One region of the Aeromonas sp. 130281 genome, then DNA from elsewhere that is predicted to be linked to it. Evidence: predicted binding sites of a transcription regulator. Region 1 holds the regulator's gene; each other region holds the start of a gene.

Region 1 (4,583 bases):
ATTTCGAATTACTGGATAAAGGCCATGCCACTTATTTCAATGAAAAACGTTAATCTGGCCCTCGTGGCCCTGCTGCTGTGCAGTACAGTGAGCGCCAAAGAGTCCGACTTTGCCGAGAAGGTCTATGTGGATGCGGTCAAGCAAGTGGCCGAGATGCAGGACAACCGCATCACCTTCAGCGAAGACGTGATCATCACCCAGGGCACCATCAAGATTAAGGCCGACAAGGTGGTGGTGATCCGCTCCGGCGACAAGGGCGCAGAGGTGATGACCGCCTATGGCAATCCCGCCACCTTCTTCCAGATCCTGGACAATGGCAAGCCGGTCAATGCCCACGGCAACAGCATTCGCTACGAGCTGAAGAACCGTCTGGTCACCATCACGGGCAACGGTCAGCTCAAGCAGGAAGACAGCCAGGTTACCGGCGACCTCATCCGCTACGACATCGTCAAACAGAAGATGATCGCCGAGAGCAAGGGGCCCACCCAGCGCGTCAAGACGGTGTTCCTGCCGGATCAGGTAGAAAACTTCGACAAACCCGCCGATCAGAAGAAGTAGGAAACAGAAGCCATGGCAGTGTTAAAAGCAACGGGTTTGCAGAAGAGCTACAAGCGCCGCATGGTGGTCAGCGACGTGAGCCTGGAAGTGGGCACCGGCCAGATAGTGGGGCTGCTCGGCCCGAATGGTGCCGGCAAGACCACCTCCTTCTACATGATCGTGGGCCTGGTGCAGCGGGATGCGGGTCTCATCACCATCGACGAGCAGGACATCAGCCTGCAGCCCATGCATATCCGTGCCCGCAATGGCATCGGCTACCTGCCCCAGGAGGCCTCCATCTTCCGGCGCCTGTCTGTGTTCGACAACCTGATGGGGGTCATGCAGACCCGCAAGGGGTTGAGCCGCGAGGAGCGTGAGGATAAGGTCGAGCAGTTGCTGGAAGAGTTCAACATCACCCATATTCGCGACAGCCTGGGTCAGAGCCTGTCTGGCGGGGAGCGACGCCGGGTCGAGATTGCCCGGGCGCTGGCGGCAGAGCCGCGATTCATCCTGTTGGATGAGCCCTTTGCAGGTGTTGATCCTATTTCGGTCATAGACATCAAGAAGATCATCCAGCATCTGAAGGAAAGAGGGCTGGGCGTGCTGATCACAGACCACAACGTCAGAGAGACGCTGGATGTGTGCGAGAAGGCCTACATCGTCAGCCACGGCAAGATGATTGCCGAGGGCGCTCCGGCCGACATCCTCGCCGATGAGCAGGTCAAGCGCGTCTATTTGGGCGATCAATTCAGTCTATAGTAAGGGGGCACCCCTCATTTTTGTTAGGTGACTGCCTCGCTGAACATAAGGATATCCCGACGTAGATGAAGCCGACATTACAGTTGCGTCTCGGTCAGTCCCTGACCATGACGCCACAATTACAACAAGCGATTCGTCTGCTCCAGCTCTCCACTCTGGAACTCCAGCAGGAAATTCAGCAAGCGCTCGATAATAACCCCTTGCTGGAGCAGGAGGAGAATGAGGCGCAGGAAACCAGCCCGATAGAGCCCCAGGACGCCAGTCAACTCGACTCCAGCGACGCCATGGCGCAGGACAGCATGCCGGATGAACTGCCGGTGGACACCACCTGGGATGAGGTCTACTCCGCCGGGACTGCCCAGAGCGCCGGCCCCATCCATGACGGGGAAGACAGCGTCTATCAGGGGGAAACCACCGAGAACCTGCAGGACTATTTGCTGTGGCAGATGCGACTGACGCCGTTCAGTGATCTGGATGCTGCCATTGCCCTCGCCATCATCGACGCCATCGACGAGTCCGGCTACCTGACCGCCTCTCTCGAAGATATTCAGGCTGCAGTCAGCAGTGAAGAGGTAGAAGTGGAACTGGATGAAGTGGAAGCCGTGCTCAAGCGGGTGCAGCATTTCGATCCGGTTGGCATAGCCGCGCGCTCGGTGCAGGAGTGTCTGCTGATCCAGCTTGGTCAGTACTCGCCGGATCTGCCCTGGCTCAATGAGGCAAGGGAGGTGATCCGCGAGCACATGGACCTGCTCGGCAACCGCGACTACCGCACTCTGGCGCGCAAGACCAGGCTCAAGGAGAGCGATCTCAAGGAGGTGCTGGATCTCATCCAGCAACTGGAGCCCAGACCCGGCAATGGCATCATCCAGAGCGAGTCGCAATACGTGATCCCGGACGTCTCCGTGGTCAAGAAGGGGACGAAGTGGGTGGTTGAGCTCAACCCGGATTCGGCGCCGCGCATCCGTGTCAACGAGGCCTATGCGGCCATGGCACGCAATGCCCGCAGCAGCACGGATACCCAGTTCATCCGCTCCCATTTGCAGGAGGCCAAGTGGTTCATCAAGAGTCTGGAGAGTCGCAACGACACCCTGCTCAAGGTGGCCAGCTGCATCGTCGAGCAGCAGCAGGGCTTCTTCGAATACGGTGAAGAGGCCATGAAGCCCATGGTACTCAACGACATCGCCGAGGCGGTGGAGATGCACGAGTCGACGATTTCACGGGTGACGACCCAGAAGTACATGCATACGCCCCGTGGCATCTTTGAACTGAAGTTTTTTTTCTCCAGTCATGTCAACACGGAGGGAGGAGGAGAGTGCTCATCGACCGCAATTCGCGCCCTGATCAAGAAGCTGGTGACGGCCGAAAACCCGGCCAAACCGCTTAGTGATAGCAAGATCGCGGATTTGCTGGCCGAACAGGGTATTATGGTGGCGAGACGCACGATCGCAAAGTACCGTGAATCCTTGTTGATCCCGCCATCCAATCAGCGCAAACGCCTGGTTTAGGCAAACAAAAGGAAGACGTTATGCAAATTAACCTGACCGGACACCATGTCGAGATTACCGAAGCTCTGCGTGATTATGTGAATAACAAATTTGCCAAACTCGAGCGTCACTTTGACCATATCAACAACGTACATGTGGTGTTGAGCGTCGAAAAACTGAACCAGATCGCCGAAGCCAAGCTGCACGTCAGCGGGGGAGAGGTGTTCGCCAATTCGCAGCATGCCGACATGTATGCGGCGATTGATACCCTGCTGGATAAACTGGATCGGCAGATCATCAAGCACAAAGATAAGTTAAATCAAAAATAACTATGCAACTTGAACACATACTGAGTCGGGACTGCACCAAGAGTGCGGTCCCTTGTACCAGCAAGAAACGCGCCCTCGAGATCATCAGTGAGCTGGCCGCAGAGCGCCTCGGCGCCTCCCGCCAGGTGCTGTTTGAAAGCCTGCTGGCGCGGGAAAAGATGGGCAGTACCGGGATCGGTGCCGGTATCGCCATTCCCCATGGCCGGATCGACGACGCCTTTGCGCCGACCGCCGTGCTGATGACCTTCTCCGAACCCATCCCTTTCGATTCTATCGACAATCAACCGGTTGACCTGCTCTTTGCATTGCTGGTGCCGGAAAGCGAGTGCAAGCAGCATCTCAAGACCCTTTCCCTGATGGCATCCAAGCTGGGTGACAAGGCCGTCTGCCGCCAGTTGCGCCAGGCGACCAGCGACGAAGAACTCTATCAGATCATGACCTCGGCCTGATGCCGGGTCTGACACCGCCACGTTGGCGTGAGGGGACAAGATGCAGTTAATAGTGGTAAGCGGTCGTTCGGGCTCCGGCAAGACGGTGGCCCTGAGGGTGCTGGAGGATCTGGGTTACTACTGCGTGGATAACCTGCCGGTCAACCTGCTGCCCCAGCTGATCGTCTCGGTGGAGAGCCAGTATGACAAGCTGGCGGTCAGCATAGACGTGCGCAACCTGCCGACCCAGCCAGACAAGCTGGACAACCTGCTGACCCAGGTGCGCAACGAGGGGCGGGTGGAGTTCTCCAGCTTCTTCTTCGATGCAGACAACGGGACCCTGCTCAAGCGCTATGGCGAGAGCCGCCGGCTGCACCCCCTGTCCCGCAAACAGCTGTCGCTGGATGAGGCGATCCGGGAAGAGACCCACCTGCTGGCGCCCCTCTCCTCGACCGCCGATCTGCGCATCGATACCACCAACCTCAGCATTCATGACCTCAGCGAGCTCATCAAGACCCGGGTGCTCGGCAAGAAAGAGAACGAGCTGGTGCTGGTGTTCGAGTCGTTTGGCTTCAAATACGGCATCCCCAAGGATGCGGACTTCGTGTTCGATGCCCGTTTCCTGCCCAACCCCCACTGGATCCCGGAGCTCAAGCCGTTTACCGGTCAGGATGAGCCCGTGGCCAACTACCTCTCGGCCCAGGCGGACGTGATGCTGTTCATCCAGCAGATAGAGAACATGCTGGTGACCTGGTTGCCCCATCTGGAGCGCAACAATCGCAGCTATGTGACCGTCGGCATAGGTTGTACCGGCGGACAGCACCGTTCGGTGTTCATCGCCGAGCGGCTGGCCAGCACCTTCCGACTGCTTGGCAAGAACGTGCAGATCCGTCACCGCACGCTGGACAAGCGCTCCACCCAAGCCTGACAGACCCACAGGATGTTCAGATGACAGTTTCCGCCTCGGTAGAAGTCAAAAACAAGCTGGGAATCCATGCCAGACCGGCCATGATGCTGTTCGAGCTGGTGCAGGGGTTCGATGCCCA
Region 2 (4,583 bases), on a different contig from region 1:
GTGGAGGTCACCCTCAACAACATGGAGTGGAATGCCTATCAGGTGGCCAAGGACAGCGGTGACTTCATGCTGGCCCGCTCCTTCTTGTTTGGTGACTATGTCGAGCCCTCGTCCATGCTGGGCAGTTTCCGCTGTCAGGATCCCCAGAACGAGAGCGGCTACTGCAACCCGGCCTTCGACGGCCTGTTGCAACAGGCCGCTGACTCTCTGGATGGCGCCGCCCGAACCGGGCTCTACCGCAAGGCCGAGCAACTGCTGATGGAGGAGATGCCCGTCATCCCCGTCTATCACTACAACCAGATGAGGCTGGTGGACCCCGCCCTGCGCGGTCTGCCGAGCAGCAACCTGAAGGGGGCCATCGCCACCAAGGATCTCTACTTCAGCCAGCCATGAGGAGTGTGCGATGAAGATAGCCATCATTTCCGATCTGCACGGCAGCCTGCCTGCCCTGGAGCAGGTGCTGGCGCAGCTTGCCCCCTGGCAGCCGGATCACTATCTGTTGCTGGGGGATCTGCTCAACCACGGCCCGCGCAATCCGGTGCCGGCGGGTTATGAGCCTGCCGCCGTGGCGGCGCGGCTCAACCAGCTGGCCCCCCGGATCATGGCGGTGCGGGGCAACTGCGATTCCGAGGTGGATCAGATGCTGCTGCACTTCCCCATCACGGCCCCCTACAATCAGTTGCTGGTGGACGGGCGGCGCTGGTTCGTCAGCCATGGTCATCTCTATGATCCCGAGGCGGTGCCCTTGCCGGCGGGCAGCCTCTTCATCAGCGGCCATACCCATCTGCCCGTATTGCGACGAGAAGCGCGGCAAGAAGGGGAACTGGTGCTGGTGAACCCGGGCTCCATCTGTTTTCCGAGGGGAGAATGGGCGGCCAGCTATGGCCGGTATGAGGATGGCGTCATGAGCATTCATGCCTGCCGCGACGGGGCAAGGCTGATGGAACTGGTGCTCTGACTGCCGGGCATCAAGAGAAGGAAGGAGAGAGGATTAGGCCTTGATACCCAGGGAGCGGGTGCCGGAGCGGGTATTGCCCTTGGCGTCATAGGTCAGGGAGTTGCTGTCTCTGAGCTTGCTGAGAAAGCTCGCCAGGCGGCGATTGGAGATGATGCTGAGCTCGAGCAGCCGACCATTGAGGTTGTTCTGCTCCTGACAGGCTTCCAGCTTGGCTTGCAGGGCCTGTACCTGGGTCGGGAAGGCGCCGAGTTGTTGCTGCAGATCGGGCAGCTCGGCCAATGTCTTGTCCAGGGTCTCGATGGCCTCAAGCAGTTGCTGCTTGCGCTCGGCCAGCGCCGGCAAGGCCAGGGCCCGGTGTGCCTTGAGCAGGTCAAACTCCTCTGCCAGCAAACCTTGCATCTGGGAGAGGTTGTCGTCCTGGGCGTGCAGCAGCGAAGGCAGTTCCATCATCCCAGCCGTTTGTCCAGATCCGCTTCGAAGCTGAACATCTTCCTGGCCACGGCTTCGCTGTTGACCTTGTATTCCCCACTGGCCACGGCCTTCTTCAGGCTTTCGACGCGGCTCTCGTTACCGGTGGAGGCGGTGTTGAGGGTCTTCTGCATCTGTTGCAATTGCTGCGCCTCACTGGTCAAGGAGACAGAGTCGGTCTTGACGGTCGCCGCACGATTGCTCTCGGCAGAGGTCGCGGACTTGGTGGCTACACCTTGACTGGTCCCACTGTTTTGCAACCGGCTGTTTGCCAAGTTGTTGATATTGTTGATAGCCATACGGTTTACCTTCGTCTGCTTTGCTGTTCGCTTACCTGTTTATCGGTGACGGCGGTCAGAACTTTAGAAAAAAATTGCTGCATTAATAAAACAGTCAGAATGTGACCACCACAGAGCCGACGGCACTCACCTGGCCCTGCACCGCTCTGCCCGAACGAATGTTGACGAGCCTGATCATGTCTCCGAAGCTGCCATCTTGCAAGGCTCGGGCCATGGTTTTGATCTGCATGCTGCTGTTTTCCGCACTCAGAGTGACCTGGTCCCCCTTGCAGACCACGCAGACCTGAGTCAGCCTGATTGGCTGGCCCGGCTTGAGTTCACGCTTGCTGCGCACCCCGATGAGGGCGGCGGGGTCGGTGAGATAGTCACCGCGGATCAGGGTCTGATCCTGGTAGGCCAGGGTCAGCATGGACTCGCTCAGTATGTCCCCCTTGGCCACGGGAGCCGCGACGGTCACATAGGGTTTCTGGATGCTGACCCGCACCGGGAGATAGAGATCCCAGGGTTTGTCTCCCTCGCACTTGAGGTAGACGGTGGTGTTGCGGCGTATCTCCATCTTGGCCGGGAGGGAGATAGTCAGCCCCTCTTCGCAGTGATTCAGGGGGAGGCGCTCATCTATGGTACCGGCGGTCACCTCGGCCTGGGCATCGAGGGGGACATCCAGCTGGTCGAGGACGAATGTCTGTGCCTGCTCCTGCAGATAGTCGGTCACCTCGGATGCCATGGCGTGAGAGAGGCTGCAAAACGGCAGTAAGATGAGGAAAAGTCTATTAATCATTTTTGCTTACCGGTCGATAAGTTGTTCACGTACACCATCGCAGTTAACTATGCTTGCTGCAGATTTCGGTTGTCGAGACATCGATAGTCTGATGCAAGCCAATGTGCATGCACACACAACATGCACGATCAGTGCCAAGCGTTTTTTAGGGAGTGTTTATGGCGAGTATTCTGGACTCGGTCAACCAACGGACCCAGCTGGTGGGACAAAACCGGTTGGAGCTGCTGCTGTTTCGTCTCAACGGACGTCAAAGATTTGGCATCAACGTATTCAAGGTACGTGAGGTGCTGCAGTGCCCTCCCTTGACCGTCATGCCCAAGCTCAACTCCTGCATTCGCGGTGTGGCGCACATTCGCGGCCAGACCATCTCGGTGATCGATCTCAGCATGGCGATGGGCAAGCGCCCCATCCAGGACATCTCCAAGTGCTTCATCATCATCTCCGAGTACAACAGATCCGTTCAGGGGTTCCTGGTCCATTCGGTCGAGCGCATCATCAACATGAACTGGGAGTCCATCCTGCCACCCCCCAAGGGCGCCGGTCGCATCAACTACATGACGGCGGTGACCGAGGTGGATGGCGAGCTGGTGGAGATCCTGGACGTGGAGCGCATTCTCAACGAGATCTCGCCGGTCTCCACCGAGGTGAGTGCCGAGCTGGTGGAAGCCAGCGTGGAGCGCAACCCCCACGGCCGTCCTGTGCTGGTCGCCGACGACTCTTCGGTGGCGCGCAAGCAGGTACAGCGGGCGCTGGAGGCCATCGGGGTGCAGTGCGTGCTGGCCAAGGATGGACGGGAGGCCCTCAACATGTTGCTGGAGATGGCCAAGCAGGGCCCCATCCTCGATCAGATTGCCCTGGTCATCTCCGACATCGAGATGCCGGAGATGGATGGCTACACCTTCACCGCCGAGATCCGCAACAATCCCAACCTCAAGGATTTGCATGTTATCCTGCACACATCCCTCAGTGGGGTGTTCAATCAGGCCATGGTGCAGAAAGTTGGTGCGAACAACTTCATAGCCAAATTCCAGCCTGATGAGTTGGCCAAGGCCGTACAAGGCGCCCTCTAATAAAGAAGAACAACTGCATGAAGACACTTTCGGACGACTTATACAGGCAATTCAGCAATTTTCTGGCGCAGCAGAGCGGCATAGTGCTGGGTGACAACAAACAGTATCTGGTCAAGAGCCGTCTGTCGCCCTTGATGACTCAGTTTGGTATCGAGAGTCTGTCTGAACTGGTGACCCGGGCGATGAACGTGCGCGAGCGGGAGCTCAAGATGGCCGTGGTCGATGCCATGACCACCAATGAAACCCTGTGGTTTCGCGATACCTACCCGTTCCAGCTGCTGAGTGACAAGATCTTCCCGGAGCTCGGCAAGAGTGGTCGTCCCATCAAGATCTGGTCTGCTGCCTCCTCCTCCGGGCAGGAGCCTTACTCCATCGCCATGACGGCGCTGGAGCAGCAGGTCAAACGCCCCGGCACCTTGCCGGGCGGGGTGCAGATAGTGGGGACCGACATCTCCAGCACCATGCTCAACCAGTGCAAGGAGGGGGTCTATGACAGCTTGGCACTGGCTCGCGGCCTGTCACCCGAGCGCAAGCGGCTGTTCTTTGAGCCCTGCGGCGACAACAAGATGCGGGTATCGGAGCGTGTCAGAAAATTGACCAGCTTCCGGCCCCTGAACCTGCTGGAGAGCTACAGCCTGCTCGGCAAGTTTGACATCATCTTCTGTCGCAACGTGCTCATCTACTTTGCGCCAGAGGTGAAGTCCAAGATCCTCAACCAGTTTGCCAGCAGCCTCAATCCTGGCGGCTATCTGATGCTGGGGGCCTCGGAGTCCCTGGCGGGCCTCACCGACAAGTTCGAGATGATCCGCTGCAACCCCGGCATCGTCTACAAGGTCAAATAACTCTCCCCTCGTCCCTCTTTGGCACACCTCTTGCTAAACATTCGTGAAGCAGGAGGTGCGCTATGGCAATTTCATTCGACAAGGCATTCGGTGTTCACCAGTACACGCTGAGCGTTCGCGCCAAGCGTGCGGAGGTGCTATCGAGCAACATCGCCAACGCGGATACGC
Region 3 (4,583 bases), on a different contig from region 1:
GGTGAGCAGCCTGCTGATGGTGATGGCGGTGTTCGGCAGCCGGCTGGCTCCTGCCAACGTTCGCATGGGGCTGGCGCTCGCCATCACCTTCATCATCGCCCCCCTGCTGCCCCCCATGCCCAAGGTGGAGCTGTTCTCCGTCGGCAGCTTCCTGGTGTTGGGGCAGCAGCTGCTCATCGGCATAGCGCTCGGCCTCATGACCCAGTTTCTGCTGGAAAGCTTCGTGATGGCGGGCCAGATCATCGCCATGCAGACCAGCCTGGGCTTTGCCACCCTGGTGGATCCCATGAACGGCCAGTCGGCTCCCGTGGTGGGCCAGTTCTACCTGATGCTGGCGACCCTGGTGTTCCTGGCGGTGGATGGCCATCTCCTGATGATCAGGATGGTGGTGCTGAGCTTCGAGACCCTGCCGGTCTCGGACAGCGGGCTCAGCCTGCCCGCCATCCGCAGCCTGGTGAGCTTCCTCGGGGTCATGTACCAGGCCTCCCTGGTGATGGCCCTGTCTGCCATCATAGCCCTGCTGCTCATCAACTTCGCGTTCGGAGTCATGACCCGGGCGGCTCCCCAGCTCAACATCTTCAGCATCGGCTTTGCGGTCAGCATGATGTCGGGCCTCTTCATCCTCTGGCTCACCATAGGGGGTTTCATGGGGCACTTCGATTCCCTCTGGGAGCGGGTGCAGGAGACCAGCTGCGAGCTTATCAAGGTCCAGTGCCTGGGGGGCCAGAATGGTTGATACCGGTCTGCTCGACAGTTGCCAGCCAGTCGGGAGACTGCATCCCATTGATACCGATCGGGTCAATGGCACCGAACAACCAGGCCATGCTATCGGCTGGCTGATCTACAACGGCCAGTCAGTCGGGGGACTGCATGCCATTGATACCGATCGGGTCAACGGCACCGAACAACCAGGCCATGCTATCGGCTGGCTGACTTACAGCGGCCAGTCAGTCGGGGGACTGCATCTCATTGATACCGATCGGGTCAATGGCACCGAACAACCAGGCCATGCTATCGGCTGGCTGATCTACAGCGGCCAGTCAGTCGGGGGACTGCATCTCATTGATACCGATCGGGTCAATGGCACCGAACAACCAGGCCATGCTATCGGCTGGCTGATCTACAACGGCCAGTCAGTCGGGGGTCAGCATGGCTGATACCGATCAGGAACGCACAGAACAACCCACGGGCAAACGACTGCAACAGGCCCGGGAAAAAGGGCAGATTGCACGCTCCAAGGAGCTGGGAACCGCCAGCGTCCTGCTGGCGACCGTGTTCGGCTTGCTGATGATCAAGGAGAGCCTGGCCGGTGCCATGGTCAAGGTGCTCACCATGGGCTTTACCCTGGACCGGGATCAGGCCTTCGATCCCAACGCCATGGGGGTCATGCTGCCCACCCTGCTGTGGGAGCTGCTGCAACCCCTCGGCCTGCTGTTCCTGCTGGTGACCATAGCCGCCTTCGTGGGCAACACATTGCTCGGCGGTATGAACTTCTCCTCCGAGGCCATGTTGCCCAAATGGAGCAAGCTGAGCCCCTTGAGTGGTTTGAAGAGGATGTTCGGGGTGCAATCCCTGGTGGAGCTCGTCAAGTCCATCGCCAAGGTGGTGTTCATCAGCCTGTTCGCCTGGTGGATGCTGTCGAGCCAGTTCAATCACCTGCTCAATCTCTCCCTCGAGGGCTTCCCCGGCGGCATCATAGACGCCCTGGATCTGCTGCTGTGGATGCTGATCATCCTCTGCTGCGCCCTGATCCCCATCGTCGCCATAGACGTGCCCTTCCAGACCTGGAACCACAATCGCCAGCTCAAGATGACCAAGCAGGAGATCAAGGACGAGTTCAAGGACAGCGAGGGCAAGCCCGAGGTCAAGGGACGGATACGCCAGTTGCAGATGCAGATGGCGATGCGCCGGATGATGGGGGATGTGCCCAAGGCGGACGTCATCATCACCAACCCGACCCACTACTCGGTGGCCCTGAAGTACGACGCGGGCAAGCCGGGGGCCGCGCCCAAGGTGCTGGCCAAGGGGGTGGACGAGGTGGCGATGAAGATCCGAGAGATAGCGCGGGAATACGACATCCCCGTGATGTCCTCGCCGCCCCTGACCCGGGCTATCTACCATGCCACCGAGATTGGCCAGGAGATCCCCGAGGGGCTCTTTGCCGCCGTGGCCCAGGTGCTGGCCTACGTCTATCAGCTCAAGAAGTTCCGCCGTGGCCGTGGCCGCCGCCCGACCCCGGTCGCCAGGGATCTCCCCATTCCGCCGGAATATCGCAAATAATCCGTATTCTGGGAGGTGCTGGCTGTCTCTATCCCCAGGGATCTGTCCACTATGGCGCCGGAATATCGCAAATAATCCGTATTCTGGGAGGCGCTGGTTGTCTCCATCCCCAGGGATCTGTCCACTATGGCACCGGAATATCGCAGGTAGTCTGGTGTTCAGCGGAGGCTGGCTGCCCTGAGCGCCATGGATCAACCCACTGTGCCACCGGACTATCACAAGTCGTCACTGCTCTGAGGCGTTGACTGCTCCCGTTGTCAGGGAGCAGTCCACTGTGCCACCGGAATATTGCATCTAGCCTCGCTCCCGCCCCGTTTGCATGGATCGGCTCGCTATTCCCCACATTGATCACCATGGCGCTGCCCGTTCCAGCGGGATTTGCGGCAACACCTCGCTGCCCATCAAGCTACCCGAACAAGTCCTCCGACGGACTTCTGACAGCATCAAAATAAAATCCATATAGATCAAGCCATTGGGTAATTGGCTTGATATTTGCTTTAATTCGCCATCGGCAGTGGTAAATCGAGAAGAACGATGGGATTCAAGGCTGGAGTGAGCCGTTTCAAAGAGTACAGATGGTTGCTCAGCAAGGGGATAGGGACCCCGTTGCTGGTGCTCGCCTCCCTCGGCATGGTGGTGCTCCCCATACCGCCCCTGATGCTGGATATCCTCTTCTCCTTCAACATCGCCCTCTCCATAGTGGTGCTGCTGGTGGCCGTCTATACCCGTCGGCCGCTGGAGTTTGCCGCCTTCCCCACAGTCCTGCTGATAGCGACCCTGCTGCGGCTCGCCCTCAACGTCGCCTCCACCCGGGTGGTGCTGCTGGAAGGCCACAACGGCAGCGCGGCGGCGGGCCATGTGATCGAGGCCTTCGGCAACGTGGTGATCGGCGGCAACTATGCGGTGGGCATCATCGTCTTCATGATCCTGGTGATCATCAACTTCGTGGTGGTCACCAAGGGTGCGGGCCGGATCTCCGAGGTGAGCGCCCGCTTCACCCTGGATGCCATGCCCGGCAAGCAGATGGCCATAGATGCGGACCTGAACGCCGGTCTCATCAACCAGGAAGAGGCGAAGAAGCGCCGTCAGGACGTGACCCAGGAAGCTGACTTCTACGGCTCCATGGACGGTGCCTCCAAATTCGTGAAGGGGGATGCCGTCGCCGGCATCATGATCCTCTTCATCAACATCATCGGTGGCTTCATCATCGGCATGATGCAGCACCAGCTCAGCTTCGGCGAAGCGGCCGAGATCTACACCCTGCTCGCCATAGGTGACGGCCTGGTGGCCCAGATCCCGTCCCTGCTGCTCTCCATCGCCGCCGCCATCATAGTCACCCGCCAGAATACCGATCAGGACATGGGCACGGCCGTGCTCGGCCAGTTGTTCGAGAACCCCAAGGCGCTGGTGATCTCCGCCGGCATATTGCTGATGATGGGCAGCGTGCCCGGCATGCCGCATCTGGCCTTCCTGAGTCTGGGGGCCGTGGCGGCAGCGGGGGCCTGGTGGCTGCTGCGCCGGGAGAAACTGAACAAGGCCAGGGCGGCGAGCGGTGAACTCTTGCCTGCCCAGGGTGATGCCCCGGTGGAGCAGAAGGACCTGAGCTGGGACGACGTCATGCCGGTGGACATCATAGGCCTGGAGGTGGGCTATCAGCTCATCCCGCTGGTGGACAAGAATCAGGGGGGCGAGCTGCTCAACCGGATCAAGGGGGTGCGCAAGAAGCTCTCCCAGGAGTTCGGCTTCCTGGTGCCTGCGGTGCACATCCGCGACAACCTGGATCTCGCCCCCAACCAGTACCGCATCACCCTGATGGGGGTGAGCACCGGCGAGGCCACCGTCTATCACGACAAGGAGATGGCCATCAACCCGGGTCAGGTGTTCGGCCAGATCCAGGGCATAGCGACCCAGGATCCCGCGTTCGGACTGGAAGCTGTCTGGGTCGCCAAGGATCAGGTCTCCCAGGCCCAGACCCTTGGCTACACAGTGGTGGATGCGGCCACCGTGGTGGCAACTCACCTCAGCCAGATCCTCTCCAACCATGCCGCCCTGCTGCTGGGTCACGACGAGGTGCAGCAACTGCTGGACATGATAGGGAAGCATCAGAGCAAGCTGGTGGAAGGGCTGGTTCCCGAGGTGATCAGCATGGGCAACCTGGTCAAGGTATTGCAAAATCTCCTCAATGAAGGCGTGCCAATTCGCGATATGCGCACTATCCTGCAGACCCTCGTGGAATATGCGCCACGCAGCCCGGACCCGGAAGTGCTGACCGCCGCCTGCCGTATCGCCCTGCGCAGGCTGAT
Region 4 (4,583 bases), 150 kb from region 1:
AAGAGCGACAAGCCGGTGGTGCTGGTGGGTGCCATGCGCCCCTCCACCGCCATGAGTGCCGATGGCCCGCTGAATCTGTATAACGCCGTGGTTACCGCCTCCGACCCCAGCTCCAAGGGCCGTGGCGTCATGGTCGCCATGAACGATACCGTGCTGGATGCCCGCGACGTCACCAAGACCAACACCACAGGGGTGCAGACCTTTGCCGCCCCGAACTTCGGCCCGCTCGGCTACATCCACAACGGCAAGATCGACTACCAGCGCAGCCCGGCCCGCCTGCACACCAGCAAGACCCCGTTTGACGTGAGCAAGCTCGACAAGCTGCCGCAAGTGGGCATCGTCTACAACTATGCCAACGCCACCGATCTGCCGGCCAAGGCCATGGTGGATGCCAAGTTCGATGGCATCGTCAGCGCCGGGGTGGGCAACGGCAACCTCTACCACAGCCTGTTCGATACCCTGGCCAAGGCGAGCAAGGATGGCATCCGGGTGGTGCGCTCCGCCCGCGTGCCGACCGGCGCTACTACCCTGGATGCCGAGATCGATGACGCCAAGTACGGCTTCGTGGCCGCCGGCACCTTGAACCCCCAGAAGGCGCGTATCCTCTTGATGCTCTCCCTGACCCAGAGCAAGGATCCGGCCCAGATCCAGCGCTGGTTCCAGCAGTTCTGAGTCCGGGGTTCAACCCGCGAACCTAAATCCATGAAGAAAGGGCAGGATCCGATCCTGCCCTTGTTTGTGGCGTCATCTTCACATAGATCGCGCCGTCAGCTCACCATCAGCCAGCCGCAGAAACCCAGATACACCAGCCCCACGCAGGCCAGCCTGCCCGCCGTCATCCGCCCACCGCTGAAGCCCCACCACAGCAGTACCACCGCCAGCAAGGTCACCAGGGAGGAGACCAGCATGGTGCTGTCGAGCAACCAGGGGGTGAACAGCAGGCAGAATGCCTTGGGTATGGTGCCCTGGATCATCATGGCGCCGGAGATGTTGGCCAGCGCCAGCCGGTTCTTGCCCTGACGTACCCAGATCAGTACGTTCATCAGCTCGGGCATCTCGGTCGCTACCGGGCTCAGCAGCAGGGCAGCCAGCACGGGAGATAGGCCGAACAGCTCACCCATGCTCTCCAGCTGATGGACGAACAGCTGCGCCGCCAGCGCGACCACCACCAGGGCTCCCAGGGTCTGCAGCAGCACCTTGCGAAGGGCCGGGATGACGGCCTTGGGATCCAGCTTGAGGGGCTCTGGCAACTCGACCTCGTGGCTGTCGGTCTGTTTCAGCTCGCGCCGCACATAGAGGAGGTACGCCAGCACGAACAGCGGGGCCAGCCAGGTCTTGCCGGTGAAGGCCACCATGCCGAGGGCCACCGCTACCAGGAAGATGCCGACAAACCAGGCCTGATCCCGCCCTATCTCGCGCTGTACCTCGTCATTGATGACCCTGTGCTCAGGGCCCATGCACAGCAGCAGGGTCAGGCCGACGGCGGCATAGCCTATGGTGGAGAGCACCAGGGGGCCGCCGAGGGCGGCCCCTATCCCTATCTGCTGCTGGGCGGGAGCATCCCCCATCAGCAGGGCGCTCAGGGTGACTATGCATTCGGGCAAGGCAGTGCCGAGGGCCGCCAGCAGGGAGCCGGTGGCACTCTGGGAGAACTTGAGGTGATGGCCGGTCCATTCGATACCGTTGACGAAATAGTCGCAGGCCAGGTAGATGGTGGCGGCAGAGAGCAGAAATAACAGCAGGGTGATCAGCATAATGGGCAACCGCCAGGCGAGCAGAACAACCGATGGACCCGATACGGCTCGCCCGGCTGGCTTGCGTATCGAGGCCAAAGGTCTTGCAGGACGATAGATGCTATCGCCGCCCATGCCATGGATCGGCAGATCCAAGAATGTTGACATGAGCCCGGCCCGGATCATGGGCGGGTTGCTACTCCCCAATGACAGTGCGGGGTTTTTACCAAGAGACGGGTCACCCCACAAGGAAAATGGCGGCTCATCCCCCCGGCAACTTGTAAGGGGATGTAACCTGGCCAGCGACCAAACCCACCAGTCTGCTCGCCAGGATCCGGATCCCGCCCACAGGCTCCTCGCCTTGGCACAGGGATTGCTATGAGTTGACTACTGTCCACATTGACTTGGGAAGGGTGAACGATGAAACGGTGGATCCAACATTTTTATCAGCTGAATCGCCTCAACTGGCTGATGGTCTGGCTGCTGCTCTGCTGCAGCATCATATTGCTGTTCCCGGCCGGGCTGATGAAAGGTGCCGTCAGTCAGTGGGCCACGGCTCACGCCGCCTGGCTGGGGGTCGGCATGCTGATCGCCATCTCCTACTTCTGCAGCCAGGGTTTCCTGATCGCCTGGGAATGGGCCTGTGACGAGTGGCAGTCCCGCCGCCAGCAGGATCAACTGGCCCAGATGATTGGCTTCCTCGACTTCAACGAGAAGGCGGTGCTGCGGGAGTTCGTGCTGCAACGGAAAAGCGTCATAAACCTGCCGATCACCGAACCCGCCGTCAAAAACCTGATGGATGCCGGGGTGCTGACCTATGCCTATGGGAAGCCGGTGCGAGAGAAGGAGGACGAAAACCAGATCCGCGCCCTGATGATTGCGCTGCCGGCACGGCCGCTGCTGACCTACAAGGTGCTGGGGCTATCGCGCGGCAAGATGAGCGACGAGCAGGTGGAGCAGATCATGAATGCCAGACCCAAGTTCGCCCAGAAGAGCTTCCAGCGCTGAACCGCCACCATCCTTCAAACGAAAGAGCCGGACACTGTCCGGCTCTTTGCTATCTGGTTGGGGCTACTCGGTTCTTGCCTTGAGATAACCGGCGTAGTCGGGCACCTGGACGCTGAATGCCTGCTGCATGTGCGGGCTGTCCATGATGAAGTCCGCCGTCGCTTCATTGGTGGCGACCGGGATGTTCCAGACCGCCGCGAGGCGCAGCAGTGCCTTCACGTCCGGATCGTGCGCCGCGGGATTGAGGGGATCCCAGAAGAAGATCATCACGTCGATCTTCCCTTCGGCGATGAGGGCGCCGAGCTGCTGATCGCCCCCCATGGGTCCGGAGAAGAGGCAGGTGATGGGCAGTTGCGCCTTCTTGCCGAGCAGGGTGCCCGTGGTGCCGGTCGCATAGAGGTGGTGGAGCTTGAGCTCCTCCTTGCGGCGCAGCACCCAGTTCAGCAATGGGGTCTTCATGTTGTCGTGAGCCACCAGGGCTACCCGCTTGTGGGGCGCCATCTCACGTGCAATCAGTTCCATGGAAATCATCCGTAGCAAAGTGATGGGAATAGGGCCGTATCCTAATCGAAAGCGGCGTGTGCTGCTCTGCCCTGCATCGTAACTGTGATCTCTGCAATGGTTCAATCCGGCTTGGGGCAGAGCCTTGTGTGCCGAGCCCGGCGGTGCGCCCCGTGCCGTAAAGGAGGGTGGCTGACTTGGGGAAACCACCCGGTTGGCCACCTGCCTGGCAGACAGTAATGCCCGTATGTTTCAGATTCATGCTTGGGCTTGACGCTGGCGGCCCAGAAAAAAACCCGCCTTGGCGGGTTGGGGGCAGATCTTGATGACATCCGCACTCAGGATGATGCGGTATGAAGCTGGGATTGCTGATAATTTTCCAGGCCGATGCGAGCGATGAGGTCCAGCTGGGTTTCCAGCCAGTCAACGTGCTCCTCCTCGTCTTCCAGGATCTCCTGGAACAGGTCACGGCTGACGTAATCATGGACGGACTCGGCATAGGTGATGGCCACTTTCAGGTCGGGGATGGCATCCATTTCCAGTGACAGATCGCAGCGCAACATCTCTTCGACTGTCTCACCAATGCGCAGCTTGCCCAGATCCTGCAAGTTGGGTAGTCCTTCCAGAAACAGCACTCGCTTGACCAGCTCGTCGGCATGCTTCATCTCATCGATGGACTCATGATATTCCTTGTGCCCGAGCCCCTTGAGGCCCCAGTCATCGTAGATGCGGGCGTGCAGGAAATATTGGTTGATGGCAACCAGCTCATTGGCCAGCACCTTGTTGAGGTGGGCAATGATTTTGGGATCTCCTTTCATCGACATTACTCCTCGTGTTCGAGCCTAGGGCACCGATCACTAGAGCGTAGTCGAGAAAAATGACCATAAGAAGATGGCGAATCGGCTCCCCTGCAAGGGAGAGCATCCGCTCGATGAAGTGAAGGGGTCGGGAAGAGGCACTTCAGGCCACTTCGTAATAAAGGGGCGCCTGCTCCGACTCCAGCTTGTCGATCTCGGTGGCGATGATCTCCATCGCCATGCGCACGCACTTGCCACATTGGGCACCGACTTCCAGCGACTGTTTCAGCTGTCTGAACTCGGTCTTGCCTGCCTGTACCGCCTTGCGGATCTGGTTATCTGTGATGCCGCGGCACAAACACACGTACATATTAATGGACCTCATGCTGGAATGAGATGAAATCTAAATGAGAATGGTTCGTAATGCAAAGAACGAATGGTAATAAGATCCCCTGCTTGCCAGTGATTCCCCCCTTGAGGAGAATGCAACCATCAGAGAGGAGACCAAGATGCTCAAGAAACTATTCAGTGCCCTGTTCAAGGG

Evidence for each region. Region 1 encodes sigma-54, which starts transcription at its own class of promoters, with help from an activator protein. Its sites were predicted from a motif close to TGGCACNGTTTTNGCTT; they were not measured.
Region 2: a site for sigma-54 is predicted at 2,624-2,640, ahead of flgA (flagellar basal body P-ring formation chaperone FlgA). Genes of this name have one in related genera too.
Region 3: a site for sigma-54 is predicted at 2,762-2,778, ahead of flhA (flagellar biosynthesis protein FlhA). Genes of this name have one in related genera too.
Region 4: a site for sigma-54 is predicted at 2,096-2,112, ahead of AC1IN8_RS12720 (superinfection exclusion B family protein). Genes of this name have one in related genera too.

What each region holds. Positions count from the first base shown of each region.
Region 1 covers NZ_JBWVQS010000004.1:12,987-17,569, forward strand. Annotated here, with positions in the region: gene lptC (LPS export ABC transporter periplasmic protein LptC) at 1-53, shown strand, start outside; gene lptA (lipopolysaccharide transport periplasmic protein LptA) at 40-558, shown strand; gene lptB (LPS export ABC transporter ATP-binding protein) at 571-1,296, shown strand; gene AC1IN8_RS11965 (RNA polymerase factor sigma-54) at 1,362-2,801, shown strand; gene hpf (ribosome hibernation promoting factor) at 2,822-3,109, shown strand; gene ptsN (PTS IIA-like nitrogen regulatory protein PtsN) at 3,112-3,558, shown strand; gene rapZ (RNase adapter RapZ) at 3,599-4,465, shown strand; gene npr (PTS phosphocarrier protein NPr) at 4,486-4,583, shown strand, end outside.
Region 2 covers NZ_JBWVQS010000006.1:142,492-147,074, forward strand. Annotated here, with positions in the region: gene AC1IN8_RS16210 (peptide ABC transporter substrate-binding protein) at 1-393, shown strand, start outside; gene yfcE (phosphodiesterase) at 404-958, shown strand; gene AC1IN8_RS16220 (flagella synthesis protein FlgN) at 992-1,408, opposite strand; gene flgM (flagellar biosynthesis anti-sigma factor FlgM) at 1,405-1,725, opposite strand; gene flgA (flagellar basal body P-ring formation chaperone FlgA) at 1,820-2,425, opposite strand; gene AC1IN8_RS16235 (chemotaxis protein CheV) at 2,662-3,573, shown strand; gene AC1IN8_RS16240 (CheR family methyltransferase) at 3,591-4,415, shown strand; gene flgB (flagellar basal body rod protein FlgB) at 4,478-4,583, shown strand, end outside.
Region 3 covers NZ_JBWVQS010000001.1:1,126,505-1,131,087, reverse strand. Annotated here, with positions in the region: gene fliR (flagellar biosynthetic protein FliR) at 1-736, shown strand, start outside; gene AC1IN8_RS05005 (hypothetical protein) at 729-1,157, shown strand; gene flhB (flagellar biosynthesis protein FlhB) at 1,150-2,280, shown strand; gene flhA (flagellar biosynthesis protein FlhA) at 2,815-4,583, shown strand, end outside.
Region 4 covers NZ_JBWVQS010000004.1:164,141-168,723, forward strand. Annotated here, with positions in the region: gene ansB (L-asparaginase 2) at 1-672, shown strand, start outside; gene AC1IN8_RS12715 (sodium:calcium antiporter) at 768-1,754, opposite strand; yybP-ykoY riboswitch at 1,843-1,950, opposite strand; gene AC1IN8_RS12720 (superinfection exclusion B family protein) at 2,154-2,741, shown strand; gene AC1IN8_RS12725 (methylglyoxal synthase) at 2,805-3,263, opposite strand; gene bfr (bacterioferritin) at 3,581-4,060, opposite strand; gene AC1IN8_RS12735 (bacterioferritin-associated ferredoxin) at 4,203-4,409, opposite strand; gene AC1IN8_RS12740 (HlyU family transcriptional regulator) at 4,549-4,583, shown strand, end outside.